Regions from separate parts of the Leisingera coralii genome, predicted to be linked through region 2. Evidence: riboswitches for the same ligand, from Rfam matches in the RefSeq annotation. Region 2 holds a riboswitch; each other region holds the start of a gene.
The links. Region 2 has a riboswitch for cobalamin ahead of ACFMBG_RS09340 (CbtB domain-containing protein). Riboswitches for the same ligand answer to the same signal wherever they lie in the genome.

Region 1 (9,367 bases), on a different contig from region 2:
TGTCGCCAAGACCGCCGAGGCCTTTGAGCATCTGTGTTCTCCTGAGATTCCGGTTTGGGCCACAGATACGGGCCGCGGGGGCGTGAAACAAGGGGGAGGTTTGCCTTGCTGCTGGACTTTAGCGCCCTTTCGCCCGGCTGATAGGCCAGGCAGCGCCTGACCTTCCCCCTGGGAAGGCGCTATCGCGCCCACCCAAGGTCACGCGCTGCCCTGCGTGAATTCGTCACCCGTCCTCGAACGGATCCCATTCGTCTTCCACCTCGGGCAGAGCCTCGGCGGCGACTTCGGCGGCCAGTTCCTCGGGTGTGCGGATGCGCTTGATCCTGGCCTTGGGGAATTTTTCCAGCACCGCCTGCACCAGCGGATGCGCGGTGGCCTTCTCGCGCAGGGCGTTTTCGGCGGCGTCGCGGACCTCGGCAATGGTGGGCGCGTCGCCATCCGGTGCGATGGAGACCACCCAGCGGGCGCCAGTCCAGGTCTGCAGCGCCGAGCCGAGCCGGGCGGCGAGATCCTTGGGTGCCTGGGCGGCGGGGGTGAACTCGATCCGGCCTGGCTGGTAGGAGACCAGGCGCACGCCGGTTTCAACCTCGACCAGAAGTTTCACGTCGCGGTTGGTGCGGATCAGTTCGACCACATGCTCGAACGTCGGGTAGCGGGCCAGCGCGGAGCTGACCTGCGGCGCCAGAGCCGTCACGGTGCCGTTGCCGCCATGGGCCACCGGCGCGCCGCCGGCGGGGCCGTCTGGGCCGCCATAGCCACCTTGGCCATTGCCGCCGCCAGACCCGCCGAGGGCCGGGGCGCCCAGGCCCTGCATCGGCACGCCGCTGCCAGGACCCGGAGGCGGCGGGGGCGGGGTGTCCTGCAGCTTGCGGATCAGTTCCTCGGGCGAGGGCAGGTCGGCCACATGGGTGATGCGGATCACCGCCATTTCGGCGGCCATCATCGCGTTCGGGGCGGCGGCGACTTCCTCCAGCGCCTTCAGCAGCATCTGCCACATCCGGGTGAGGACCCGCATCGGCAGGTTTTCCGCCATCTGCTGGCCGCGGGCGCGTTCATCCGGGCTGACGGTGGGGTCTTCGGCCGCGTCGGGGGTGATCTTCACCACTGAGACCCAGTGGGTGATCTCCGCAAGGTCGCGCAGCACTGCCAGCGGGTCGGCGCCCTCGGCATATTGTGCGCTGAGTTCGGTAAGGGCTGCCGCCGCATCGCCGCGCAGGATCATGTCCATCAGGTCCAGAACCCGGCCGCGGTCGGCGAGGCCCAGCATGGCGCGAACCTGATCGGCGGTGGTCTCTCCGGCGCCGTGGGAGATTGCCTGGTCCAAGAGCGAAGTCGCATCCCGGGCAGAGCCCTCAGCCGCGCGGGTAATGAGGGCCAGCGCGTCGTCTGCAATCTCTGCGCCTTCGGCGGTGGCGATCTTGCGCAAGAGGGCGATCATCACCTCCGGCTCGATCCGGCGCAGGTCGAAGCGCTGGCAGCGGGACAGAACCGTCACCGGCACCTTGCGGATCTCGGTGGTGGCGAAGATGAACTTCACATGCGCGGGCGGTTCCTCCAGCGTCTTCAGCAGCGCGTTGAAGGCGGAGGTCGACAGCATGTGGACCTCGTCGATGATGTAGATCTTGTAGCGCGCCGAGGCGGCGCGGTACTGGACCGAGTCGATGATCTCGCGGATGTCGTTGACGCCCGTGCGCGAGGCGGCGTCCATCTCCATCACGTCGACATGGCGGCCTTCCATGATCGCCACGCAATGCTCGCATTTGCCGCAGGGATCGGTGGTGGGGCCGCCCTGGCCGTCCTCGCCGATGCAGTTCATGCCCTTGGCGATGATCCGGGCGGTGGTGGTTTTGCCGGTGCCGCGGATGCCGGTCATGATGAAGGCCTGGGCGATGCGGTCGGCGGCAAAGGCGTTTTTCAGCGTCCGCACCATCGCGTCCTGGCCCACCAGATCGGCAAAGGTTTCGGGCCGGTATTTGCGGGCCAGAACCTGGTATTGGGATTGGCCGGTGCCGCCGGTGGTGCCGCTGGGGATGTCGTTCATGGTGTCTCGTGCCGGATTCGGTGTGCGGGGCGCCCGCGTTGCGCGCAGGGTATTGAAGCGCAGCCCGTTCGTCCACCGCAGAAGGCAGCATTCGCGGGGCTGCAAAAGCGCTTTGGCATTGTGCGGTTAGCGGCTAGGCTGCGGGCAAGGGGACGTGCGGGGGAAACGCAGGAACGCAACGGCTAGGGAGGCGGTATGCGATCTGATGAAACCTCTGAACCAGCGGCGCAGGACAAGGCGGCGCAGGCTGGGCTGACCATCCACGCGCTGTCTGCGGGCGGCGGCATTCTGGCGCTGTGCCGGCTGCCCGGCGGCGAAGGCGATTACCGCAGCGACCTGATCCAGATCTATCAGTGGAAACCGGGGCTGGTGATCTCGATGACCACGGAGGCGGAGCATGCCGCGGCCGGGGTGCCGCGGCTGGGGATCGACATTCAAAGCATGGCGAGCCGCTGGCTGCATCTGCCGGTGCCGGATTTCAGCACGCCGCAGCCCGGGGTGGCGGCGAAATGGGCCGCGGCCAGCCGGTCGGCGCGGCAGGCGCTGGCAGGCGGCGGCCGGGTGCTGGTGCATTGCCGGGGCGGCTGCGGGCGCTCCGGCATGGCGGTGCTGCGGCTGATGATCGAATGCGGCGAGGAACCGGCGCAGGCGCTGGCGCGGCTGCGCGCGGTGCGGCCCTGCGCAGTGGAGACCGAAGCGCAGATGCATTGGGCCTGCGCGGGGCTGGCGGCAGGTTAGGCCTTATTCTTATTCAATCTTACGCCCGGCCGGAAGGCCGGGCAGCGCCCGTCCCGCCCCCACCGGGGCGGGCGCTGCCCTCTGTGTCCGAAAGGAGAGCCTGAAAACTCAGTTCACAGCGCCATCATCTGTTCTGCCTGCCGCGCCTTTTCCGTTTTCGGCAGCGCCTCCATCAGCGCGCAGGGGCGGGCGTCCAGGCGGGAGGCGGCAAAGCCGGTGCCGTCGCGGCTGAGGATCGCGTCGGCAAAGCGGTCCAGGCCCTCGCGCGGGGCGTCCCCGGCGACACCGCAGAACAGCCGGATCCGGTCGTGGCTGGCCACGAACTGCGCCGGGCAGTTGCGCGGGCAGCCGTCCAGCGCGGTGGTGCCGGTGATTTCGAAATCGTCCTGAGTGAGCGGTTTGGCCTTGGTCATTGCCTCGGCCAGCTTGGCGATCATCCGCTCCGCCGCCGGGCAGGGTTTGCCCAGGTATTTGCAATCCGTTGCCGCATAGAAATGCGTCTGGTCTGTCCACATCATGTCTGCGCCCTCCGCGCGTGGTGCGGGGGTTTGGGGGACAAGAGACCGGATGAAAGACGGAGTGCCTCCGCCGCAGCCATCAGACCCTGTCCGGACACCCCGCCCGGGTTCGAGTTACACGTTCGATGGCAGGTCTCCTGACTTGCGGGTCGATGCTTTCCCGATCCTTCCCGGCCTCTTAGGGGGCCAGTGGCTCTATCGGGGTCGCTCGCCGCTTACAGTTGCGGGGGCAGTCGCGGACTTGGCCTTGCCTGGGGCGGGGCCGCACCGTGTTCCCTTTTCATCCCGGACACAAGATTCTGTGGCGCGGGAACCATCACCACAAGCGGTAGCGGTTGGTTCCCTGAGTCGTCAATCGGTTTTCTGCAGCTGCATCTGGGTGTGCAGGGCGCGGATCACGTCGGAGTCGCGCCGCACCCGCGCCAGCTGCCAGCCGCCCTGCAGCAGGATATAGAAGTTCTCCGCGGCCGCGCGGGCCTCGTCCTTTGGCAGGCCCAGGCGCCGGGCGTGGCGGGCGGTGGCCGCGATCCAGCTTTCGAACAGATCCGCGGCGTGCTGGCGGAAGGCGTCGTTTTCCGGCCCGGCAAACAGGGTTGCAGAGACCGGGCAGCCGCTCCACTTGCCTTGCTTGTCGAAGAGTTTCGCGAGCTTGTAGCAGACCGTCTTGGCGCCGGCCTGGAAGCTGGGGGCCGGGTCGAAGGCGGCGTCGATCAGCGCCAGCATCTGGTCCGAGGCCCAGGTGGCCGCCGCCAGCGCGAGGTCGGATTTGCCGTTGGGAAAATGGTGGTAGAGCGATCCTTTCGGCGCTTCGGCGGCGGCCAGCAGCTCTGCCAGGCCGGTGCCGGCGTAGCCCTTGTCCCGGAACAGGCCGGCGGCAGCGCGGATCAGCCGCTCCCGGGTCGGGGCCGGGCTGCCGGGAGGCGGGCTGGCTGTCGTCACGTCATTCATGGCGGCAGCTTGACAGCATTAGACCAAATGGTCCAGTCATGAATTGGACCGATTGGTCTAGGAGGCAGTCATGCTGGACAGACACGCAGAACATACCGCCGGTTTCCGGGAACAGGAGCTGTGCTTTGTTTCCGGGACGGGGGAGCTGGCAGGGCGGCTGTACCACCCGGACGGGCCTGCCCGGGCGGCGGTGGTGCTGAACGGCGCAACCGGGGTGCCGCAGCGTTTTTACCGGCATTTCGCGCGCTGGCTGGCGGCGGAGCAGCAGATCGCCTGCCTGACCTATGACTACACGGATTTCGGAGACTCGGCGCGGGAGCATCCGCGCCGGTCCAAGGTGACGATGGCCGATTGGGCGCTGGCGGATCAGCCCGCTGCCCGGGCCGAAATGCGGCGGCACTATGCGGGCGTGCCGTTGTGGGTGATCGGCCATTCGCTGGGTGCGATGCTGATGCCCCTGCAGGACGATCTTGAGGACGTCGCCCGCATGATCGTGGTTGCGGGCGGCTTGGTGCATCACCACGATCATCCCTGGCCCTACCGCGCGCTGGCGCTGGCTTTCTGGTTCGGCCATGTGCCGCTGGCGGCCCGTGTTCTGGGCTATCTGCCCGGGCGTGCGGTGGGGTTCGGGGCCGATTTGCCGGCAGGGGTCTACTGGCAATGGCGGCGCTGGTGCACCACCCGGGGCAGCTATCTGCCGGAGACAGGGCAGGGCCTGCCGCAGCCGCGCTGGGCAGAGACCGGCATCCCGGTGGATCTGTTTGCGCTGGCGGATGATGACGTTGTGCCGCCGCCGGCCGTCTGGCGGCTGGGCGAGGTCTTTGGCGGCGCAGAGCAGCGCCGGACAGTTCTGGCGCCGCGGGAGCTGGGGCTCAAGTCTGTCGGCCACCTGGGGGCGTTTGCCCGCAGCAATGCCGCCCTGTGGCCGCATCTGCTGCCGCAGGCCTAGGCCTTCAGTCCGGGCGGCGGCAGCGGCTCAGGCGGGGCGTTTCAGCCGGTCTTCGGTGTTCTTGGCGAATTCGGCCAGGCGGAGCTTGAAGCGGCGGGTCAGGTTGCTGCGTGCCAGTTTCAGGGATTGCACCAGCAGACGACCGGTCAGGCTGGAGGGCGTCAGCTTCAGCTCTACAGACATCCGGGTCCGCTGCGGCGACAGCGCCAGCAGCTCCACCTCCATCCGGCCGTCAATGCCGCTGCCGCTGCCGGTCAGCGCCAGCCCGGTCACCGGGGTATAAGACGCCAGCGTCAGCCGGATGTCGCGCGGCTTGCCGCGGAAGCTGAACTTCAGATCCCAGGCCAGGCCGCTCTCCGGATCGGTGAGGTTGCCGGTCCGCTGCAGCTCGACGCCGCGGCGCAGGGCGGAGCGCTCCAGCAGCTCAAAATCGGAGATGACGCCGAACACCTCGGCAATCGGGGCTTCGATATCTTCTTTGCTTTGAATCTTCATGTCTGCCTGCCTCAGCTGCGCCGCCTGGCTGCGGTTCGGTTTGCGGCAATATGCGATTTAGTCCAGCGTGTCCGCAAGCCAGTTTTTAAGCAGGAAATGGGCGATTGCCCCCTCCCGCGAGGGCTTCAGCACCGGGTGATCGCCTGCAAAGACAGTCATCATCTCCTGGCGGCTGACCCACAGCGCGTCTTCGATCTCATTCGGGTCGATGGTGATCTCGCGGCTCAGCGCCTCGCCTGCGCAGCCGAACATCAGCGACATCGGAAAGGCCCAGGGCTGCGAGGAGAGGTAGCTGACAGGGCCGACCCTGACGCCGGTTTCCTCCAGCACCTCCCGGCGCACTGCGGCCTCAAGCGTCTCGCCGGGTTCGACAAACCCTGCAAGCAGCGAATACATCCCCTCGGGCCAGCCGGGCGAGCGGCCCATCAGAACCGAATCGCCGTGGGTGATCAGCATGATCACGACCGGGTCGGTGCGCGGGAAATGCGGCGCCTTGCAGGCCGGGCAGATCCGCTGCCAGCCCGCCTGCGCCATGTCGCTGGGCGCGCCGCAGCAGGCGCAGAACCGGTGGCTGCGGTGCCAGGCCAGCATCGCCTTGGCGGTGGTGGCCAGCTCGGCCTCCAGCGGCGTAAGGCGGGTCATCACCCGGCGCAGCTCGGCAAAGACATGGCTATCCGGCAGGTCCGGGTGCCGCTGCTCGCTGGCATCGGCAAAGCTGCTCAGAGCCTCCTGGTCCAGGCTTTCGGGCTGCCAATCGCTGATATCGCAGGCAAAGCAGGGCGCGCTGCCAGGCTCCAGCCCAAGGAACAGCGCCGTGTCCCGGCGGCTGGCGGCCAGCGGGTGGTCAGGTGCGGTCCAGGCCAGGCCGCAGGGCAGGCCGCCTTCAGCTTCGCGCCGGGTCAGCGGCTTGCCGCGCCACATCAGCAGCACCTGGGCCTGCGGGTTGTTCCAGGCCGCGTCCAGCGCTGACGCGTCGGTGCGCAGATGCGCGGCGCGTTCCAGTCCGCCGCCGCCGAAAGTCACATGTTCTGCGCGTTTCATGGCGGCTCTCCTTTGACTGGCGGCGGTTTGCCGGGCTTGCCGGACGGACTGCGGCAATCCATGACAGTGTGCCGCAGGGGTTGCCAGCATTCCGCTGCGATCTGCGCTTGCCTGTCGCTGCGCCGCCACACCTGCCCTGCAGCCGCAGGGGTATTTTGCAACGGAACATGACGCAACCATGCCGGAGCGGATGGGGCGGCAGGAAAAAGTTAACGGGCCGCGGAAACGAGTTATTGCAAATCGTTAATACGCTGACTCAAATAGCCGCAAATCAAGAATGGCGCCGAATGGTGCGAGAGGAGCGGCGGGCAGGCGGTGTCAGCAGAAATTCGGACATGACAGGCGGGGCGGGGGCTCCGGAGGCCCGGCCCGCCGGGGTGCTGCGCGTGCTGGCCACTACGGACCTGCACTGCAACCTGCTGAGCCATGATTACTATGCCGACCGTCCGGTTCCGGCCATCGGCCTGTCGCGGGTGGCCAGCCTGATCGGCCGGGAGCGTGCTGCTGCGGCGGAGCAAGGCGCGGCCTGCATTCTGGTCGATAACGGCGATGGCTTTCAGGGCTCGCCGCTGGGCGATATCGTGCCCGGCGCTGAGGGGCCGCATCCGCTGGCGCGTGCCTTTCAGGTGCTGGAATATGATGCGGTTGGCCTGGGCAATCACGATTTCGACTTTGGCCTTGCGGCGCTGGCAGGGGTGCTCAGGGACGTGCCGTGCCCGGTGCTGTGCTCCAGCCTGACCGCTGCAGAGCCGGAGATTGACCTGCCTTTTGCGGGAACCGCGGTGCTGGAGCGGCAGATTCCGGGCTGCCCCGGCCTGCCGCCGGTGCGGATCGGCCTGCTGTCGGTACTGCCGCCGCAAACGCTGATCTGGTGCGGCCACGCGCTGGAGGTGGAGCTGGAGGCCGGGGGCATCGTGGAAACTGCCGAAGCCCAGGCCCGGAGGCTGAGGGAACAGGGCTGCGATGTGGTGCTGGCGCTGGCGCACACCGGGATCGCTGCCAGAACCGGTTCGGACAGCAGCGAGAACGCGCTGGAGCAGCTGGCGGCGCTGCCCGGGATTGACGCGGTGGTGGGCGGCCACACCCATCTGACGCTGCCTGACCCGGACTATCCTTTTGCCAAGCCGGTGGTGATGCCGGGGGCGCATGGCTCGCATCTGGGGGTGATCAGCCTGGAGCTGGAGCATACCAGCGCGGGCTGGCAGCCCGCCGGCGGCACTGCCAGCCTGCAGCCGGTAGCACAGCCGGGGCACTCCGGCGAAGCTGTGCCGCTGGTGGAGGAGGAGGCCGGCTTCACCCGGGCGCTGGCCGCTGATCACGCCCGCACCCTGGAGCGGATGCGGCAGCCTGCGGGCTACAGCCCAGTGGCGATGCATTCCTATTTCACCTTCTTTGCGCCCGACCGGGGGCTGGCGCTGGTTGCCTGCGCCCAGGCGGCTGCGGTGCGGCCGCTGCTGCAAGGCACCTCCGCGGAAGGCCTGCCGCTGCTGTCCGCGGCGGCACCGTGCAAATTCGGCGGCCGCTCCGGCCCGCATTCCTTTACCGACATCCCGGCCGGGGAGCTGTGCGCCCGCAATATCGCCGATCTGCAGGTCTTTGCCAATGAGCTGCGGGTGGTCACGGTCACCGGCGCGCAGCTGCGGGAGTGGCTGGAGATGTCGGCCGGGCTGTTCAACCGGGTCGAGCCGGGCAGTTCCGGCACCCGGCTGGCCGACCCGCAGCGGGCGGGGCATCATTTCGACGTGATTTTCGGGCTGAGCTATCAGATCGATCTGTCGCAGCCGCCGCGCTATTCCGCCGCCGGAACGTGCATCAACCCGTCGGCGCGCCGGATCCTGGATCTGTGCTGGAACGGCCGCACGGTGGTGCCGGAGCAGCGCTTTGCGGTTGCCGCCAACAGCTACCGGGTCAGCGGCGGCGGCAGCTTCAGGATGCTGCGCGAGGCCGAGGAGCTGCCGCTGGCGCCGATGCGGATCCGCCAGGCGGTGCGCGATTATATCGCCGGGCAGCTGCCTGCGGACCCGCTGGCGGCGGCGCCGTACCCCTGGCAGCTGGCGCCGATGCCCGGCTCCAGCGCGGTGGCTGTGACCGGGCCGGGGGCGGCCGCCTATCTGGACGAGCTGCCCGCCGGGCTGGTGACACCTTGCGGGTTCACCAGCAGCGGGTTCTGGCAGCTCGAGCTGCAGCTGTGAACCTCTGAAAGCAGGCCGGGAGCGGCCCTTGCCAATCCCGGCAGCGGCGCTTATATCGGGATTCGAGAGGTTGGCGCGGGCAAGCGCCTCGCCAACCTGGTCAGGTCCGGAAGGAAGCAGCCACAACGAGCCCCGCTTGGGTCGATGTCCAGCCTCTCACTTTTCCCCGAACAGCTTGATGCAGGGTGCCGTTTTCATGCGATGAAAACGGCCAGGAAAAATCGATTTTTCCTGGCCGGAATTCGCGCCGGATTCCGGCTGGCCTAGAACCGGCCGTTGTCCGCCGGATAAACGCCGAGGATTTCCACATTGGTGGTGAAATAGTTCAGCTCGTCCATCGCCAGCTGCACGTGCGGGTCGTCGGGGTGGCCCTCGATATCGGCATAGAACTGGGTGGCGGTGAAGGAGCCGTCCACCATGTAGCTTTCCAGCTTGGTCATGTTGA
Region 2 (9,367 bases):
CGATCCGTTCTGGCATGGCGCCGGAGGCTCGCTGGCGCGGCATCTGGAGGATGGCGAGTGGGTCTCTTACCCGGTTCCGTCCACATTTGCGCTGGCGGCCAACCATCTGGCCTGGAAGCTGGAAGAGGTGCTGTGCCTCGGCCTGCACGCGGCACCCTATGCGCGCTTGCGCCCTCTGCTTGGAAACGGCACGCGCGTAATATGCACCATGCGGGATGGCGCAGCGCCGGCGGAGCTGGCGGAGTGGCTGACCGCTGAGGGCTTTGGCGCCTCGCAGCTCACGGTGATGGAATGCCTGGGCGGGCCGCGCCAACGGGTGCGTTCTGCCACTGCCGAAGGGTTTGATCTGCAGGACATTCAGGCGCCTGTTGCCGTGGCGGTCGAGGCCGCGGGCCACAAGGGCCTGCCGCAGGCGGCCGGGCTGGCGGATGATCTTTTTGCCAGCGACGGGCAGATCACCAAGCGGCCGATCCGGGCGCTGACCCTGTCGGCTTTGGCACCGCGCGCGGGTGAGCTGCTGTGGGACATCGGCGGCGGTTCCGGCTCGGTCTCGGTGGAGTGGTGCCTGGCGGCCCGCGGCGCGCGGGCGATCACGTTCGAGCCGCGCGAGAGCCGGCTGGAGAACATCCGCGCCAACGCGGCCGCCTTCGGGCTGGATCACCGGATGACCGCGGTGCTGGGCAAGGCCCCGCAGGTGCTGGAGGGGCAGCCCCTGCCCGATTGCGTATTCATCGGCGGCGGCGGCTCGCAAGAGCTGCTGGACCACTTGTGGGAAATCCTGCCCGAGGGCACCCGGCTGGTTGCCAATGGCGTCACGCTGGAGACCGAGACCCTGCTGATGCAGGCTCATGCCGCGCGCGGCGGGCATCTCTTGAAGGCCGAGATTGCCGAGGCCGGTCCGCTAGGGTCGATGCGCGACTGGCGCCGGGCGCGGCCCGTGATCCAGTGGAGCGTCACGCGATGAAGGTGGCGGGCCTCGGATTTCGCAGCGCTGCAACGGCAGCCGACCTGCAAGCCGCGCTGGCGCTGACGGGCGAGCATGTGGACGCGCTGGCGTCCGTGGCCGGAAAGGCCGCAGCCCCTGCCATGCAGGAATTTGCGCGCGCCGCCGGGCTGCCGGTGATTGCGCTGCAGGAACAGGATATTGCCGGGGAGCAGACCCTCACCTGCTCGCCCCGGATCAAGGCGCGGTTCGGCACCGGGTCGCTGGCGGAAGCCGCGGCGCTGGCCGGGGCGCGCAAAGGGGCACCGGGCGCCAGCGCGCGCCTTCTCGCCCCCAGAGTTGTCACCGCGGATGGGCTTGCCACCGCGGCCATAGCAGAAAGACTTGAGCCATGACCGTTCACTTCATTGGCGCCGGACCGGGCGCTGCCGACCTTCTGACCCTGCGCGGGCGCGACATCATCGCGTCCTGCCCGGTGTGCCTGTATGCCGGTTCGCTGGTGCCGGAGGAAATCCTGAGCCACTGCCCCGAGGACGCGAAGATCGTGAACACCGCGGCGATGGACCTGGATGCCATCGTGGCTGAGATCAAGGCGGCGCATGAGGCGGGCCAGGATGTGGCGCGGCTGCACTCGGGCGACCTGTCGGTGTGGTCCGCGATGGGCGAGCAGATCCGCCGCCTGAAGGCCGAGGGCATTCCCGTAAGCGTCACCCCCGGTGTGCCGTCCTTTGCTGCTGCAGCTGCGGCGCTGGGAACCGAGCTGACCCTGCCCGGCCTCGGCCAGTCGGTGGTGCTGACGCGGACCCCTGGCCGCGCGTCTTCGATGCCTGCAGGCGAGTCGCTGGAGAACTTTGCCAAAACCGGCACCACGCTGGCGATCCACCTGTCGATCGGCAATCTGGACCATGTGGTCGACAGCCTGACGCCGCATTACGGCGGCGATTGCCCGGTGGCGGTGGTCTACCGCGCCAGCTGGCCGGACCAGCAGATCATCCGGGCCACCCTGGACACCCTGAAGGCATCGCTGGACGAGAAGATCTCCCGCACCGCGCTGATCCTGGTGGGGCCGGTGCTGAAGGGCGAGGGCTTCGACGAAAGCTGCCTTTACTCCACCGACTACGACCGCCGCTACCGGCCGCAGAGCGCCGACAGCCCGTGGTCGAGCTGGAGCCACGGGGATGATTGAGAAGTACACCAGGGCCGCGCCTGCCCGAGGGGGGTGCGAACGCACCCGCCCGGGGGGCGGGCGGGTGCGGCCCGAGCCGCAAGCGGCCCGGGCGGAATATGAGGAGAACGCGCAATGAACCCTCCCGGACTGATGATCTCGGCACCCTCTTCGGGCACCGGCAAGACCACCGTAATGCTGGGCCTGCTGCGGGCGCTGGCCGAGGACGGCCTCACCGTGCAGCCCTACAAGAGCGGGCCGGATTATATCGACCCCGCCTTCCACTTGGCAGCGGCGAAGCGGCCCAGTTTCAACCTCGACACCTGGGCGATGGATGGCGGACTTCTGGATGCGGTCACCGCCCAGTCGGCAGGCGCGGAAATCTGCGTCGGCGAAGGCTCGATGGGCCTTTACGACGGCGTGGCAACGCGCGGGCAGTCGGGCTTCGGCTCCTCTGCCGAGACTGCCAAGCGGATGGGCTGGCCGGTGGTGCTGGTTGTCGATGTGGGCGGCCAGGCGCAGTCGGCGGCGGCCACCGCACTGGGGTTCAAGAATTACGACCCGGAGCTGCCCTTTGCCGGCGTGATCCTGAACCGTGTCGCCAGCCCGCGGCATGAGCGGCTGACGCGCCTCGGTATGGAGAAGGCAGGCATCAAGGTGCTGGGCTCCCTGCCCCGCCGCGGTGACCTGACCCTGCCGGAGCGGCATCTGGGCCTGATCCAAGCGGTGGAACATCCGGATCTGGAAGCCGCGATTGCAGGTTATGCCGCGTTTTTGCGCGAGCATGTGGATCTGGAGGCAATCAAGGCCGCGGCCCTGGCCGGCCAGGCGCCCGCGCCGGCCAGCCTGCCGGAGCCGCCCGCCCAGCGGATTGCGCTGGCGCGCGATGCGGCGTTCTCCTTCACCTACCCGCATCTGCTGGAAGGCTGGCGCACGGCGGGCGCAGAGATCCTGCCGTTCTCGCCGCTGGCGGATGAGGCCCCGGCGGCGGATGCCGATCTGGTCTGGCTGCCCGGCGGCTACCCGGAGCTGCATGGCGGCACGCTGGCGGCGGCGGAGACCTTCCGCGCAGGCGTGCAAAAGCACGCGGAGACCAAACCGGTGCATGGCGAATGCGGCGGCTACATGGCCCTGGGCGAGGCGCTGATCGACAAGGAAGGCAACCGGCACCGGATGCTGGGTCTCTTGGGCCTTGTGACCTCTTACGAGAAGCGCAAGTTCCACCTCGGCTACCGCCGCGCGGTCCTGCAGGCGGGGATGCCGGGATTTGAAGCTGGCACCGCCCTGCGCGGCCATGAATTCCACTATTCCACCATTCTGGAAGAGCCCGACGCGCCGCTGGCCAATGTCATGGACGCCGACGGCAACCCGGTGCCGGAGACCGGCTCCATCAAGGGCAATGTGACCGGCACCTTCTTCCACCTGATCACGGGAGAACGCGCATGAGCGGTTTTGTGAGCTTCGTCTCCTCCGGTCCGGGCGATCCGGAACTGCTTACCGTCAAGGCGGTGAAGCGGCTGGAGGCGGCGGATGCGATCCTGTTCGATGACCTCTCGTCCGGGCCGATCCTGAGCCACGCGCGCGCCGATGCTGATCTGGTGGGTGTGGGCAAACGCGCTGGCCGCCCCTCCCCTAAGCAGGACCATGTGAGCCAGCTGCTGGTCGACTACGCATCCTCCGGCCTCAATGTGGTGCGGCTGAAGTCCGGCGATTCCGGCGTCTTCGGACGGCTGGAGGAAGAGATGACGGCACTGCGCGAGGCGGGCATCGGGTTCGAGATCGTGCCGGGTGTCACCGCGGCCTCGGCGGCGGCAGCGGCGGCGAATATCCCGCTGACCCGGCGGCTGACTGCGCGGCGGCTGCAGTTCATCACCGGCCATGACGTGACTGGCGGCCTGCCGGATGATCTGAACATGGCGGCGCTCGCCGACCCGCACGCCACCACCGTGGTCTACATGGGCAAGAGCACCTTTGCCGCGCTGGCGGAGAAGCTGATGGAGGCAGGCCTGCCTGCGGAGACCCACGCGCTGGTGGCGCTTGGCGTCTCCACGCCGGAGCAGAAACTGTTCTGCCACAACGTGGGCGAGCTGCCCGCGGTGCTGCGCGCGATGGAGACCAAGGCGCCGGTGCTGATCCTTTACGGGCCGCTGGCGGATCAGGACCTGCCCGGCGAATGAGCCTGCCCACCCTCACCCTGTGCCGCACCTGCCGCGACGCGGACCCTGCCCTGCCCGGGCAGGTTGCCGCGGCGCTGGAGACGGCCGGGGTGAAGGCGCGGCTGCAGCAGGTGGACTGCATGTCCGGCTGCAAGCGGCCGCAGACGCTGGCGGTGCGCCAGAGCGGCAAGACCGCCTATCTGTTCGGGGAGATCACCGCAGAGGATCTGCCGGACCTGTTGACCTTTCTGCGCATGTACCAAGCCAGCACCGACGGCAATTTTGCCGATGCAAGGCCGCTGGGCAATTTGCGGTTCAAGGCGATTGCCCGCATTCCGGCTGATCTGGCGTGATCCGCCTGCGGCGGGCGGGGGAAAATTCCGGCGCGGAATTTTGGCCGGAAAATCTGAATTTTCCGGCCTCCCTGGCCGCCCCCTGCTGACACGCATTTCCGAACCCGCATGCCGCTGAAGGGCGCAAACTTGGCGCATTCTTCCTTGACCAGACTCAGCCGCGCGGGGCATTACAAAATGATACGGTGTCTGATGGTGCCTAAGCATCGGGACTGAAACGGGAATGAGGACGGTGGACCAAATCGCGGCACCGAAGCCTCAACCGCCCCCGCGACTGTGAGCGGCGAGCGGCCTTCCACTAGCCACTGGCGCAAGCCGGGAAGGAGGAAGGCAGCAGCGACCCGCGAGTCAGGAGACCGGCCGTATGGGAACGCAACTTATGCCGTCGGGTGTGACGGTAAGGAGGACGACAAATGACGACCAAGACGCTTAAGGCTTCCGCCGCTGGCTCCAGTGTTCTTCCGGCACTGTTTGCAGTGGTTCTGGGGCTGGGGATCATCACGCTGACCGGCCATGTTCAGGCATCTGCCCTGCACGACGCCGCGCATGACGTGCGCCACGCAACTGGCTTCCCCTGCCACTAAGGCCATGTTCAGTCGCATTCTGACCAGCGGCCTGTTCGCTGGTGCTGCAGCAGGGCTGATTACCGCCCTGCTGCAGCTGTATTTCGTGCAGCCCGTGCTGCTCCACGCCGAACTCTATGAGGGCGGCGACCTGGTGCATTTCGGCGCTGACCCGGTAACTGCCCATCCCGACCTGCCCGGCATGTTCGCTGAGCCGATGCGCGATGGCCTGAGCATCATCTTCACCATGCTGACCTACACCGGCTATGCGCTGGTGATGGCAGCGCTGATGTCGGTGGCCGAGCGCCAGGGCCATGAGATCAACGCGCGCACCGGCCTGCTGTGGGGCCTGGCGGGGTTCATCACCTTCCACTTCGCGCCCGGCCTGTCGCTGGCGCCGGAAGTGCCGGGTGTTGCCGCTGCCGACGTGGGCGCGCGCCAGGTCTGGTGGACCATCACCGTGGCGGCTGCCGGCGTGGCCATGTGGCTGATTGCCTTTGGCGGCAACCTGGTGAGCTGCCTTGTCGCGGCGCTCTTGCTGATGGCTCCGCATATCGTCGGCGCACCTGAGCCGGAGAGCTTCTCGGGTCCGGTGCCGACCGAGATCGGTGCGCTGTTTGCCGCCCGGGCCTTTGGCATCGGCATGGCTGCCTGGGTGCTGCTGGGTGCCTTTGCCGGCTACTTCTGGCAGGCCGAAGGCAAGCGCGAAGAAGCTGCAGCCTGATCCACCCTTGCAGAGTTCCCCGCCGGCCCCGACCGGCGGGGACATTCTTTTTCTGAGGATACCGATATGTCCCGCTCTCTCGCTCTTTTCGCCATCGGCCTGGTGTTCGGCGGCGGCGCCGGCTTTGTGATTGCGGCCGGCAATGGCGTGACCTTTGACGGCCATGACCACGGCGACCTGGCGCACCACGGCGGCGATCATGGCGAAATGGCAGCCCACGACCACTCCCAGGCGGTCAGCCTGGCTGCAGGCCCGGATGCGCCCAGCGTCGCGGTCCAGCTGCACAAGGACCCGATGGCCGGCTGGAACCTGCAGGTGATGCCGCAGAACTTCCGCTTTGCGCCGGAAAACGCCTCTGCGGCAGACGTGGATGGTGAAGGCCATGCGCATGTCTATGTGAACGGCGAGAAACTCGCCCGACTTTACGCCAGCTGGATGCACATCCCTTCCCTGCCCGAAGGGGCGGAAGTGAAGGTTTCGCTCAACACCAACAGCCACAGCCAGCTGATGGTGGACGGCGTGCCGGTCGAGGCCAAGGTGACCGCGCCTGCGGACGGCGAAGGCTCCTGACCGCAACTGCAGGCTTGCAAGACCAATTGCGCGGCCCCATAGGGGGCCGTGTTTTCCTGTGAAAGGCCCCGTCATGATTGAGCTTTCCCTGATCGGCATCGGCACCGGCAACCCGCAGCACATGACGCTGCAGGCGATCGAGGCGCTGAATGCGCAGGATCTGATCCTGATCCCCAACAAGGGCGCGGGCAAGGACGACCTGGCGGGCCTGCGGCGCGAGATCTGCAACCGGGCGATCCAGGGCGACGGACCGAAGATCGTGGAATTTGCCCTGCCGGTGCGCGACGAGGCCACCAAGAGCTACCGCAAGCGGGTGGATGACTGGCACGACGCCATCGCGGAGATCTGGTGGCAGAATATCACCGCCAGCCTGCCGGCGGGCGGCAAGGCCGGGTTCCTGGTTTGGGGCGACCCGTCGCTTTACGACAGCACCATGCGGATTGCCGAGCGGCTGCAGAAGCTGGCAGAGATCAAGCTGACGGTGATCCCCGGCATAACCTCTATCCAGGCGCTGACTGCGGCCCATGCCATCCCGATCAACGAAATCGGCGCGCCCTTCACCATCACCACCGGCCGCCAGCTGCGCGAAAACGGCTGGCCGGACAGTGCCGATACGCTGGTGATCATGCTGGACGGGGAATGCTCCTTCCAGTCCATCGATCCGCAGGGGGTGGAAATCTACTGGACTGCCTATGTCGGCATGGAGAACCAGATTTCCGTCGCGGGCCCCTTGACCGAAGTGTCAGACAAAATTATCGCAACCCGCGCCGAGGCCCGGGCCGCGCATGGCTGGATCATGGATATCTACCTTCTGCGGCGGGGGTAAGCCGCGCACTCAGGCCCGAAACAGCTCCCGGAAGCCAGCCTGCGTCTCCGGGCTGTTGAAGGCGCGGAACCGCTCCTCCACCTGCCCCCGGGCAGCCAGCTGGTTCTGGTGCAGCACGGCAATCAACGCGCCGGCGCTCAAGGCGATCTGCCGGGTGGCGGCGGGGCGTGCGGCAAAGGCCAGCAGCGCCGCCTGCTGCACGGAACAGTCGTTGAAATCGCCCAAAGTGTTCTGCAGCCGCTTGAGAGGCTTCAGCATCAGCTTCAGCTCGCGCTCGGGAAACAGCGGCTCGAACAGCTCCATCAAATAGCGCAGCTTCTTGCAGCTGATGCGCAGTTCGTGGATCTCTGCGTCCGCTGTCTGAGGGGTAATCCCCTCGGCGATGCGGCAGACCTTGCTGAAGCGCTTCCAGATCAGCCGCTGCGCAAACTCCAAGGCCGGGCGGGCGGCCTTGGGGCCCGGCGCAATCCCGGCCCCTTCGGCAAATTCCGCCTGCAGCGCCGCGATCTGCCATTTGTACCGCGCTCCGGCCAGATGCAGGGCAAGCTGCTGGTGGCACTGCTGCCGTTCCGCCTCAAAGGCAGAAAACATCGCGTCCAGTCCTGGATGCAGCGGCTGCGGGACCTGCGCGTAAAACCGTTCGCGCTGCAGCAGGTAGACATCCAGATCCCGCAGCCTGCCGGTGGGCTCCATCAGGCCGGAGAACGCCTGTTTCAGGCGCGCGGTGTCCTCAGCCGTGAACACCCCCTTGAACAGGCTCAGCACCGAGCGGATCCGGCGCAGGGAAATCCGGTAGTCGTGCAGGAATTCGGTATCGAGGTCCGAGATGATGCCGGGCTCGTTCTGCCGCGCAACGCTAAGGCAGGAGCGGATGATCGCGGCTGCCGCTTCCAGCGCGGGCTGCGCGGGCGCCAGCGGAGCCCGCGGTTTCAGCCTGTATACCGGACGGCCCGGCGCCAGCAGCGCGTAGAGATCTCCCGGAGCAGCAGGCACGGCCCCCAGGCCGGTCAGGAATTGCACGGCGGCGTCCCGCGGCGCTCCCGGCTCCGCCAGCACGTCAATCAGCGACACTGATCCGAAAGCGCCCGAGAATTGCCAGCGGACCAAGGCGCCGCCGCCCGCCCGTTTCCAGGTGATCCAGTACCGCTTGCGGGCCAGCCTGCCCGAAGCCACGGGCAGCAAACGGCGCAGCGGGAACTGACCCCGCAAGGCCTCCTTCACCGGCCCTGCGCGCAGGTCGTGCAGGAAATTGCCTTTGCGCTTGGCGGATTGGGTCAGCACATACCCCTGCCCCAGCAGGTGCAGTTTCCTGCCGCGCTCCACCAGCAGGCGGCCGCTGGAGCGGATGGAGCCGTCAAAGCAGTCCCAGGCGGTGAATTCCGCAAACTTCCCCTTCTTCTGCTTGCGGAATTGCAGTTTGCCCCGGCACCTCGCCAGCTTCAGCGCGTTTTCCGCCGGTGGTTTCAGTAGGAAAAGCTGTACGGCTTCGGCCATGTCACTCGGGTCCGGCTGGTCTCCTGAGAACGGATCGGGCGCACGTGCTGTGCCCATCATCAACCTAGGCCGGAAGCGTGGCATGTATAGGGGAGAGAGGAATAACCGGAACGCTGGCACGGCGTGCAGTGGCGGGGAGACAGGGATTCGAACCCTGGGAACGCTCTCACGTTCAACGGTTTTCAAGACCGCCGCATTCGACCACTCTGCCACCTCCCCGGTCCGTCAGCGGTTTAGGATGCAACGCTGGACGAGGCAAGGGGAAATCCGAGGCCGGCGGACAGCGTCCAAGGGAAATTTTCACGGCCCGTCCGGACGCGCGGATTCATGCCGCCGCCGCGGCTTTCCTTTGTGCCGCGGCCCGGCAGGGTTTTCATGGCCGGATGTGCAGGCTATCATGCCGCCAAACCAAGAAGACCGGGTATTCCGGCGGGGGCGCAGAAGCGCCGCGGGCACAGGCAAGGATGAGAGCATGAAAGACACCATGTCGAAAGCAAGGACGGCCCCGCGCGCCGCCGCGGCGGCCTTGGGGCTGCTGGTCCTGGCAGGCTGCGAAGACGGGCCGAAACTGGG
Region 3 (9,367 bases), on a different contig from region 2:
AGACCACGGCTCTGACGGATTTCCACGTCGATATCTCGGGGTTTTCGCCGGAGATCGGGGATGAGCTGGGGGATGATCATTATCTGAACCATGCGGGGGTGAACCGGCAGTTCATTCTGCTCAGCACCGAGCAGAAGCGCTGCCCGCTGCTGCACGTGAAATTCTCCACCAGCCGGGACATTCTGCGGCGGTTTATCGAGGTCAATGAACGCCAGCTGTTTGCGCTGACGGCGACGGATGCGGTCGCAGGCGAGTTGGTGAATTCGGTGTTTGAGGTGTCCTCACCCGCCAAGCTGTTCGACATCCGGCAGGTGCGGATTGAGGCGGATACCACCAAGGGCACGTTGCGCTATGCGGACCACCTGGCGGAGCTGGTGGAGCGGTTCAAGACCGGCGAGGATGCCTGGTTTGACGATGCGCTGATCGGGGAGATGATCGCGACGGCGGAACAGACCGGCGATGTGACCCGCAATCCGGTGCATCTGGAGCATGAGGTCTTTGAGCAGTCGAACTTCTGGACCGCGCATTTTGGCGGGCTGTATGTGTTTCAGGGGGTGGAACACCCGGCGGTGATTGCCAGCGGTGTAAAGCCCGAGGGGGTGCCGCTGCGCCATGTGTTCGATCTGGGCGAGCGCAATGCGATTGCCCGGTTCCTGGAGTTGAACGGCCTGGCGGAGCCGGTGATCCGGGCGCGCGGCGTCGATGGCGCGGCGATCCTGCGGCAGAAGATGGGGTTCCTTGCCGTGTCGGTGCTGACGGAGAAGGGGCGGGACCTGTCGGGCCTGTCGCGATCGGACCTGCGGCGGATGGCGGCGCGCCATGCGGATGAGCTGCCGGCGGAGTTCGAGGGGCTGGCGGCGCTGGTGCGCTGGGCCGAGGGGGGCGGCAAGTGGCCGCGGATCCGCTCGGACCATCCGGCCTATTTCTATTCCCTGCGGGCGGCGGACACGCCGGAGCGGGATCTGGTCAACATGCTGCTGGCGGAGCTGTGCCCGCATGATTTCCGCCAGCTGTTCATCTGCCACAAGGAGGAATTTTACCGCCAGTACCGCGGCTGGCCGGAGACCAAGAAGGCCTATGCAGCGGAGTTCCTGGCGCGGGAGTATGCGGTGGACAAGGCCGGGGCGCGGGAGGCGCTGTTCGGGCATGAGCCGGATATGGAGGGGCGGATGCCGAAGCTGCCGCGGAACCGGCGCCAGGGGCTGGTGGAGCGGGTTGGCCCCTGGGGGGCTGTGAACCGGGTCAGGGGGCGCTGATATGATCCTGTCTAAGGGAAACACCACTTTCCGGGCTGCTTGCAGCCCGGTTCGCGCCCGTCCCCGCCCCCGTCACGCCGGAGGCGTGCTTTCAGCACGACGGCGGGCGTGAAACGCCCACCCTCGGGACCGGGCGCGAACCTCTGTTTGGTGCCCAACAAGAGAAACTGGAAACAAGTAACCAAGAGGCAGCATAGATGTTCGGCTTTATCCGCCTTGTCCTGATCCTGCTGGTGGTGCTGACCGTGGTCTATGGCGCGGTGTCGCTCTACTCGCGCGAGGTGCGGCGGGCGAAACTGAAACGGCGCTGGAAAGACAAGGGGTTGACCGGCGACCGCGCGGCCTTCATCCAGCGGGGGCTGAGGCAGTATGACCGCTCGTTCCGGCGCAAGCTGATCCTCCTGGTCTATATCGTTCCGCTGGGAGCCATCGCGCTTCTGGTCTATGTCATTAACTTCATGTGAGGAGCTGCCCCGTGCGTTTCATCAAATGGGCCTTCCTGATCACCTTCTGGGTGCTGTTCGGCGCCTTCCTGCATTACACGCTGCCGCAATACGACGTGGTGCGCATCGTCAACACCTATGAGGAGCGGCAGGAGCTGAATGACTGGACCCGCATCTTCTGGTCCAAGCCGGATGACCAGTCGGCGGAGCTGATCAACCGCGATGTGCAATTCATCCAGGGGGTGCGCCCCAGCGGCCGCGCCATTGTCTACCGCAACGAGGACACCGGCTGGAACTGGCCGCCCTATTTCAAGTTCGACACGGCGAACCTGTATACGGACGCCAATGACAGCATCTCGACCAAGGCCAATCCGGAGTGGGTGGCGGTGATGCACTACGGCTGGCGCAACGAGTTCCTGTCGATCTTCCCGAATGCGGTGTCGATCAAGCCGGTGGCGGGGCCGGAGGACAAGCCAACCAATTGGTTCAGCATCATCTTCCTGGTGCTGCTGGTTGCGGTCCTGTGGGCCATCTATGTGCGCTGGCGCCGGTTCCGGCGGGCGCGGATCGACCCGATGATCGAAAGCGCCGAGGACAGCCTCTATGCCGCGGGCGATGCGATTGCCGAGCGGCAAGGCCGGTTCCGCCGCTGGCTGGACAGCTGGAAGTCGAAGTGAGGAGAGGCCGCCGACTGGGCGGCCTTTTTCATTGGTCCTGAAAGGGCTGGCGGGTCAATCCTGCGGCGGCACCAGAACGAAGTTGCCGAAGTGGGTTTTCTCCAGGAACTCCTGCTGTGCCTTGGCGATGTCCTTGAGCGGGAAGACCTTGGCGACCAGCGGCCGGATTTCGCCGCGCTCGATATATGAGATCAGGTTTGGAAACACCGGCTCGTCCCAGGCGGTGCAGCCGATCAGGGTTATGTCCTTCAAATACATGTCCCGCATGTCCAGATCGACAACCGGCCCGGCGATGGCGCCGCTGGACACCAGGCGGCCGCCGCGTTTCAGCAGCTTGAGCATCTGCGGGAAGCCTTCTCCCGCCACGTTGTCGACAACGGCGTCCACGGTTTCCCCGCCCAGTTCCGCAAGCAGGTCGCTGCCCCGGTCCAGGATTACGTCCGCGCCTAGCTGCCGCAGCTGATCCATCTTGCCCTGGCTTGTGACCGCCGCCACCCGGGCGCCGCGGCGTTTGGCCAGCTGCACGGTGGCCGAGCCAACACCGCCGGAGGCGCCGGTCACAAGCACCAGCTCGCCAGCTTGGACGTTTGCGCGGTGCAGCATGTTTTCAGATGTGCCGTAGGCGCAGGGGATCGTCGCCAGCTCCTCGTCCGACCAGGCGCAGTCAACGGGGAACACCTCGGTGGCGGGGACTTTGACATATTGGGCAAAGGCGCCGTCAAAGTCCGAGGCCATCCAGACGTTGTCCATCACGCCGTAGCCATTGGGGCGTATGCAGGGGCGCACCAGAACCCGCTTGCCGGTTAGGGCCTGACTGGTGCCTGGGCCGGCCGCAACAACCTCGCCGCAGCAGTCGGTGCCCTGGATCAGGGGGAAGGGGGTTGCCTGGTTCCAGCCGCCGTCGGCCTTGTGCTCAGCCTGGGTTTCCTGGTGGCCGGCTGCCGCGGCGGTGTCCGTTGTCACGCTGGAGGAATACCACCCGAGCCGGGTGTTGATTTCGGTGTTGTTCACACCGGCGGCAAGAACCCGCAGCAGAAGCTCCCCCTCTGCGGGCTCCGGGATCGGCACGGGTTTGTACTCGAGCTTGTCATAGCCGCCGTTTCCGGTGGTCACGACGGCCATCATGGTCTTAGCGCTGCTGTCTGTCTTTGGTCCGGGCATGGGCGGCCCTTTCTGGTCACGCGGGGTTGGTGAAAGGTCTTGGAATACCGGGCAATTATTGCCCGCGGGGCAGGGGCCGCGGCAAGAGGTGAATTCCGCGGCACGGCCCGGCGCGGCCGCTGTTCCCCGCCTGCCGAATCGGTGCGTCTGGCCGATTCGGAGGCAAAGGCGCCGCAGATCAGTGCTTTGCCGCAAACAGACTGGCGAGTGCCGGTTTGAGATTTTGCGCCGGAAGCGGGCTTGGAGCGGGGATAATATGCATGTCTTTTTCCGGTTTTGGCGGGTCGGATTTGTCTCCGCCGATAGCCTGGGAATAGGGCAATTTCCGCCTCAGCAAGGTGCCGCCCTTCGGGGCGGAGAATTGGGAAGCTGGTGAAACTCCGGCACTGCCCCCGCAACGGTGACCCCGGGCAAGGCATGGCAAAAAACCACTGAAGCCAATGGCTTCGGGAAGGTGCCAGGCCCCGCCGCCGAATGGCCCCGGGACAGTCCGGAAACCAGCCTTGCCCTAAAAACGTCAACCGCGGGCGGCGGCGGGGCGGTTGCAGGCGCGTGGCCTGCAATCTCTCCATCCATGCCCGCAGCCAAGCCAACCTGCCGCGGGGATGCGGCAAAGGAGAGAAGCAGATGCTTCAGGACAGCGACATTCTGGCCAAACTGGTGGCCCGTCAGAAAAACTATTCCCTGGAACAGGCGTTCTATACCGATCCGGGCGTTCTGGATCTGGACATGCGGCAGATCTTCTACCGCGAGTGGCTGTTTGCCATTCCTGCCTGCGAGATCCCGAAAGCCGGCAATTTCGTGACCCATCAGGTCGGCGCCTACAACGTCATCATCGTGCGCGGCACCGATGGCCAGGTGCGCGCCTTCCACAATGCCTGCCGCCACCGCGGTTCGGTTGTGTGCAAGGCGAAGAAGGGCAATTCGCCCAAGCTGGTCTGCCCCTACCACCAGTGGACCTACGAGCTGGACGGCTCGCTCTTGTGGGCGCGCGACATGGGGCCGGATTTCGATGCCTCCAAGCACGGGCTGAAGCCGGTGCACTGCCGTGACCTGGCCGGGCTGATCTATATCTGCCTGGCGGAAGAGGCGCCGGATTTCGACGCCTTTGCCGAGGTCGCGCGTCCCTATCTGGAGCCGCATGACCTGGCCAACGCCAAGGTCGCCTATGAAAGCTCGATCATCGAGAACGGCAACTGGAAGCTGGTCTGGGAGAACAACCGCGAGTGCTATCACTGCGGCGGCAACCACCCGTCGCTGTGCCGGACCTTCCCGGAGGATCCGTCCGTCACCGGCATCGAAGGCGGCGAGACCCCGGCGCACCTGCAGAAGCACTTTGACCGCATCGAAGGCGCGGGCATCCCGGCGCAGTTCAAGATCGACGCGCGCGGCCAGTACCGCGTGGCGCGGATGCCGCTCAATGAGGGCGCCGAGAGCTATACCATGGACGGCAAGGCGGCGGTGGCCAAGAAGCTGGGCCGGGTGCCGTTTGCCGATGCGGGCACGCTCCTGAAGTTCCACTACCCGACCACCTGGAACCACTTCCTGCCGGATCATTCGATTGTGTTCCGCGTCACCCCGATCAGCCCGACCGAGACCGAAGTCACCACCAAGTGGCTTGTGCACAAGGATGCGGTCGAGGGCCAGGACTATGACCTGAAGCGGCTGACCGAGGTCTGGGTCGCGACCAATGACGAGGACCGCATCGTGGTGGAGGACAACCAGCAGGGCATCAACTCGCCCGCTTATGAGCCCGGCCCGTACTCGGAAATCCAGGAAAGCGGCGTGATCCAGTTCTCCAACTGGTATGCCGGGCACCTGACCCGCGCGCTGACCGGCCGCCACCTGATCGCAGCGGAGTAAGCGCATGGGACTGCAGGCCAACTTCGAGACGCTGGACGAAACCCTGGCGTGGAAGGACGACGAGATGCTGGAATGCGTCTCGGTCGTGCCGGAGGCGCCGAACACCGCCACCTTCAGCTTCCGCGCGCCGTCCGGCGCGTGGTTCAAATACCAGCCGGGCCAGTTCCTGACGCTGGAGCTGCCGGTGCCGGGCGGGACTGTCTGGCGGACCTATACCATCAGCTCCTCGCCGTCGCGGCCGCTGTCGATCTCGGTGACGGTGAAGGCGCAGGCGGACAGCATCGGCACCCGCTGGATGCTGGACCACCTGAAACCGGGGATGTTCCTCAAGGCGTCCGGCCCGGCAGGCGTGTTCACCCTGCCCAAGCGTCCGAACGGCAAGTTCCTGTTCATCTCTGCAGGCTCCGGCATCACGCCGAGCCTGTCGATGACCCAGTATCTGTTCGACCGCGGCCAGTCGCCCGACGTCTGCTTCATCAACTGCGCCAAGCGCCCCAGCGAGATCATCGCGCGGCGCCAGCTGGAAGGCATGGCGGCGCGGGTGCCCGGTATCAAGCTGCATTTCGTGGTGGAAGAGGACGATCCCTATCAGGTCTGGACCGGCTACCGCGGCCAGCTCAATCAGATCATGCTGGGGATCATCGCCGGCGACTACCTGGAGCGGGAAGTCTACTGCTGCGGGCCGGATCCGTTCATGCAGGCGGTGCGCGACATGCTGAACGGCCTGGGCTTCGACATGGAGAACTACAACCAGGAGAGCTTTGGCGCGCCGGTGGAGACCGAGGCCGATGCGCCGGAGCTGGACGATGTGGTTCCCGAGGAGACCGCGGCGGCCGAGATCACCTTTGCCGCGTCGGGCGTGACCGCAAACTGCACCGAGACCGACACGGTGCTGGCGGTGGCCAAGGCGTCGGGCCTCAACATCCCGTCGGGCTGCACCTTCGGCATCTGCGGCACCTGCAAGGTCAAGAAAACCGCGGGCGAGGTGCATATGGTCCACAACGGCGGCATCTCGGAAGAGGATGTGGAGGCGGGGTATATCCTGGCCTGCTGCTCCAACCCGATCGGCCGGGTCGAGGTCGCGATCTGACCATAAAAGATCTGGCCATAAAAAGGGGCGCGCGCCGGTGTGGCGCGCGCCCTTTTCTTCTTTCAGCCCCTGATCAGGCTTCCAGTGCCAGCTTGTGCACGTGGATTTCATTGATCGGGTGGCTGTCGGCGCCGATCACACCCGGGCGGGCGTGGCGGTAGAGCGACCGCCAGTAGGGCTGGATGATGGTGCCGTCGTCACGCAGGAACTTCTCGATGTTCTCCATGTGGCCGCGGCGGGTGTCGGCGTCGGCAATGGCCGAAGCGGCTTCCAGCATGGAATCGAACTCGGCGCTGGCCAGCCCGGTTTCATTCCAGGCAACGCCGGTCTTGTAGGCCAGTGTCAGCACCTGCACCCCCAGCGGGCGGTGGCCCCAGTCGGTGGAGCTGAACGGGTACTTGTCCCAGTCGTTCCAGAAGGTATTGCCGGGCAGCACCGTGCGTTTGACCTTGAGCCCCGCATCCCGCATCTGCGCCGCCAGCGCATCCGTGGTGTTGCGGCGCCAGTCGTCGTCGATGGAGATCAGCTCATGCTCGAAGTCGAGCATCCCGGCCTCTTCCATCAGCTGGCGTGCAGCCTCTGCGTCGCGCACCGGGGCGCCGATGTCGGCGTATTCCGGGTGGATCGGGCAGACATGGTGGTTTTCCGCCAGGGTGCCGCGGCCGTCATAGCCGAGCTCCAGCAGCACCGCGTTGTCGCAGGCCAGCGCCAGGGCGCGGCGGACGCGGGCGTCGGCGTAGGGCTGTTTCCCGTCCACCTCGGCGTCGCGGTTGGTGCGCAGCACCAGGGTGTTGGCCGAGACCGACTCGCTGACGTTCCAGCCGATGGAGGTGAAGATGTCGACGTATTCGCCCACGGTTTCATAGACCATGTCGATCTCTTCGGACTCCGCCGCCGACAGGTGGGTGGCGCCGTCGGTGCCGAAGTCGATGAACTCGATCCGGTCCAGATGGGCGCCTTCGCCCCACCACTGGTGATCCGGGTTCTTCTCCAGCACCGCCTTCACGCCGACCTCGTATTCGACCAGCTTGTAGGGACCGGTGCCGATCGGGTCGGCGCCCGGGTCGCCGGACCAGCCGTCCGGCACGATGGCGGCGGGGTATTCGGTCACCGCCGGGATGATGGTGATATCGGGGCGGGTGAGCTTCACCTTGAGGGTCAGCTCGTCCACCACCTCCAGCGAGCCTTCGGCGGGGCCGTCGCCGGCCTCGTTCTGCAGCGAACCCATGCGGGCGGCCATCGAGTTGCCTTCCCATTTGCCGTCGCACCAGCGGGCAAAGTTGTAGGCCACATCCTGGGCGGTCAGGGTGCCGCGGCCGTCGTTCCAGTGCACGCCGGGGCGGATGTGCAGCAGGTATTCGGTGGCGTCCTCGTTGACCTCCCAGCTTTCCAGCAGGCGGGGTTCAAAGGTGCCGTCGGCGTTGTACTGCACCAGGTATTCCATGTAGCCGCGCACCAGGTTGCCAAGCTGCGGCCAGTTGAACAGCGGCGGGTCGAGCAGCGCACGCACCACCTGCTGGATGCGGATGGTGCCGCCTTCCTGGACATTGGCCGCCGCCTGCACCGGCTGGCTGAGGCCGATCATGCCGTAGGCGGCAGAGGCGGTCACCCCCAGCGCGGTTGCGCGGCTCAGGAACTCGCGCCGGTCCAGCTTGTGTTGTGCAACTTCCTCCGCATGCATCCGCACTGCGGGGTGAAGGGTTTCCCTGTTGTAGTATCTGGTCATTTTTGTGGTCCTTTGGTTGAAGGCGTCCGCCCCTAGCATGAAGGAGCGGAGGAGGTTGTAAAGTGGCGAATGGCTGCGCTGCCCGTCCGCAGCCATCCGCCGGGGGAGATCCTTATTCAGCCGGTTCCTGGGTGATGGCGGTGGCCAGGCCCGCCTGCGCGCGGCGGCCGTCATTGTAGATCGCCTTGATCAGGGCGGCGCATTGCAGAACCATCACCAGCGAAAACGGCAGGGCGCCGATCACCATCGCGGTCTGGATCGCCTTGAGGCCGCCGACCAGCAACAGCGCCGTCACCACCGCGCCAAGCGCCACACCCCAGAAGACGATGTGCGGGCGGGCCTTGGGGCCCTCGTCGCCGGCGGCATTGATGGTGTTGACGATCAGTACCGCGCTGTCGGCCGTGGTCACCAGGTAGGTCATCAGCAGGATCACGATCATCACCGACATCGCCCAGCCCAGCCAGGGCGACAGCATGTACTGCACCATGGCAAAGATCTTGTCGCCATCGGGTGCCGAGCTGATCTGGCCGCCCGCGCCGCCGTTCAGCTCCAGGTCGATGGCGGTGCCGCCGGCCCAGGTGAACCAGACAAAGCACATCAGCGACGGCACGATCATCGCGCCCAGTACGAACTCGCGAATGGTGCGGCCCTTGGAGATTCGGGCCAGGAACAGGCCGACGAAGGGAGCAAAGGCAATCCACCAGGCCCAGTAGAACACCGACCAGCCGCCCTGCCAGCCTTCCAGTTTCGAGGCAACGCTGTCCGGGTTGCCGTCGCCGGTCCAGACCCGGAACAGCATGTCGGGCATGGCGGTCAGATAGTCCCAGAGCCCGACCAGCAGCGCCTGCAGGCCAAAGAAGGTGGAGCCGAACAGCAGGAAGAAGCCCAAAAGCGCGATGCTGAGCGCCATGTTGATGTTGGAGAGCCACTTGATGCCCTTGCCCACACCCGACAGCGCCGAGGCGGTGGAGGCCAGCATGATCACCAGGATCGCGACGATGACGCCGGTGGTGTTGGCGGTGCCGCCCTCGTTGGTCAGCCCGCCAATGCCGATGCGGGTGAGGCCGGAGACGAATTGTTCAACGCCAAACCCCAGGGTCTGGGCGACGCCAAGGATGGTGGCGACCACCGCGACGATGTCGACGGTATGG

Region 1: it holds a riboswitch for cobalamin, as region 2 does, so the genes downstream of both, ACFMBG_RS02870 (hypothetical protein) here and ACFMBG_RS09340 (CbtB domain-containing protein) in region 2, are expected to answer to the same signal.
Region 3: it holds a riboswitch for cobalamin, as region 2 does, so the genes downstream of both, ACFMBG_RS16660 (aromatic ring-hydroxylating oxygenase subunit alpha) here and ACFMBG_RS09340 (CbtB domain-containing protein) in region 2, are expected to answer to the same signal.

What each region holds. Positions count from the first base shown of each region.
Region 1 is NZ_JBHUPT010000006.1:39,157-48,523, forward strand. Features, by position in the region: gene ACFMBG_RS02855 (YbaB/EbfC family nucleoid-associated protein) at 1-31, opposite strand, end outside; gene ACFMBG_RS02860 (DNA polymerase III subunit gamma/tau) at 224-2,041, opposite strand; gene ACFMBG_RS02865 (protein-tyrosine phosphatase family protein) at 2,237-2,779, shown strand; gene ACFMBG_RS02870 (hypothetical protein) at 2,893-3,297, opposite strand; cobalamin riboswitch at 3,408-3,630, opposite strand; gene ACFMBG_RS02875 (TetR/AcrR family transcriptional regulator) at 3,649-4,245, opposite strand; gene ACFMBG_RS02880 (alpha/beta hydrolase family protein) at 4,316-5,194, shown strand; gene ACFMBG_RS02885 (SRPBCC family protein) at 5,222-5,689, opposite strand; gene nudC (NAD(+) diphosphatase) at 5,747-6,730, opposite strand; gene ACFMBG_RS02895 (5'-nucleotidase C-terminal domain-containing protein) at 7,066-8,922, shown strand; RNA gene ffs (signal recognition particle sRNA small type) at 8,986-9,084, shown strand; gene ACFMBG_RS02905 (prephenate dehydratase) at 9,186-9,367, opposite strand, start outside.
Region 2 is NZ_JBHUPT010000023.1:23,043-32,409, reverse strand. Features, by position in the region: gene cbiE (precorrin-6y C5,15-methyltransferase (decarboxylating) subunit CbiE) at 1-964, shown strand, start outside; gene ACFMBG_RS09365 (cobalamin biosynthesis protein) at 961-1,338, shown strand; gene cobM (precorrin-4 C(11)-methyltransferase) at 1,335-2,129, shown strand; gene ACFMBG_RS09355 (cobyrinic acid a,c-diamide synthase CobB) at 2,244-3,554, shown strand; gene cobA (uroporphyrinogen-III C-methyltransferase) at 3,551-4,285, shown strand; gene ACFMBG_RS09345 (DUF1636 family protein) at 4,282-4,617, shown strand; cobalamin riboswitch at 4,794-4,996, shown strand; gene ACFMBG_RS09340 (CbtB domain-containing protein) at 5,031-5,201, shown strand; gene ACFMBG_RS09335 (CbtA family protein) at 5,206-5,904, shown strand; gene ACFMBG_RS09330 (hypothetical protein) at 5,971-6,474, shown strand; gene cobF (precorrin-6A synthase (deacetylating)) at 6,548-7,300, shown strand; gene ACFMBG_RS09320 (CHAD domain-containing protein) at 7,310-8,851, opposite strand; tRNA gene ACFMBG_RS09315 (tRNA-Ser) at 8,924-9,013, opposite strand; gene ACFMBG_RS09310 (SPOR domain-containing protein) at 9,267-9,367, shown strand, end outside.
Region 3 is NZ_JBHUPT010000054.1:21,518-30,884, reverse strand. Features, by position in the region: gene ACFMBG_RS16680 (DUF6638 family protein) at 1-1,256, shown strand, start outside; gene ACFMBG_RS16675 (hypothetical protein) at 1,454-1,720, shown strand; gene ACFMBG_RS16670 (DUF1523 family protein) at 1,732-2,376, shown strand; gene ACFMBG_RS16665 (alcohol dehydrogenase family protein) at 2,431-3,537, opposite strand; cobalamin riboswitch at 3,857-4,057, shown strand; gene ACFMBG_RS16660 (aromatic ring-hydroxylating oxygenase subunit alpha) at 4,165-5,400, shown strand; gene ACFMBG_RS16655 (FAD-binding oxidoreductase) at 5,405-6,490, shown strand; gene ACFMBG_RS16650 (ABC transporter substrate-binding protein) at 6,564-8,216, opposite strand; gene ACFMBG_RS16645 (BCCT family transporter) at 8,329-9,367, opposite strand, start outside.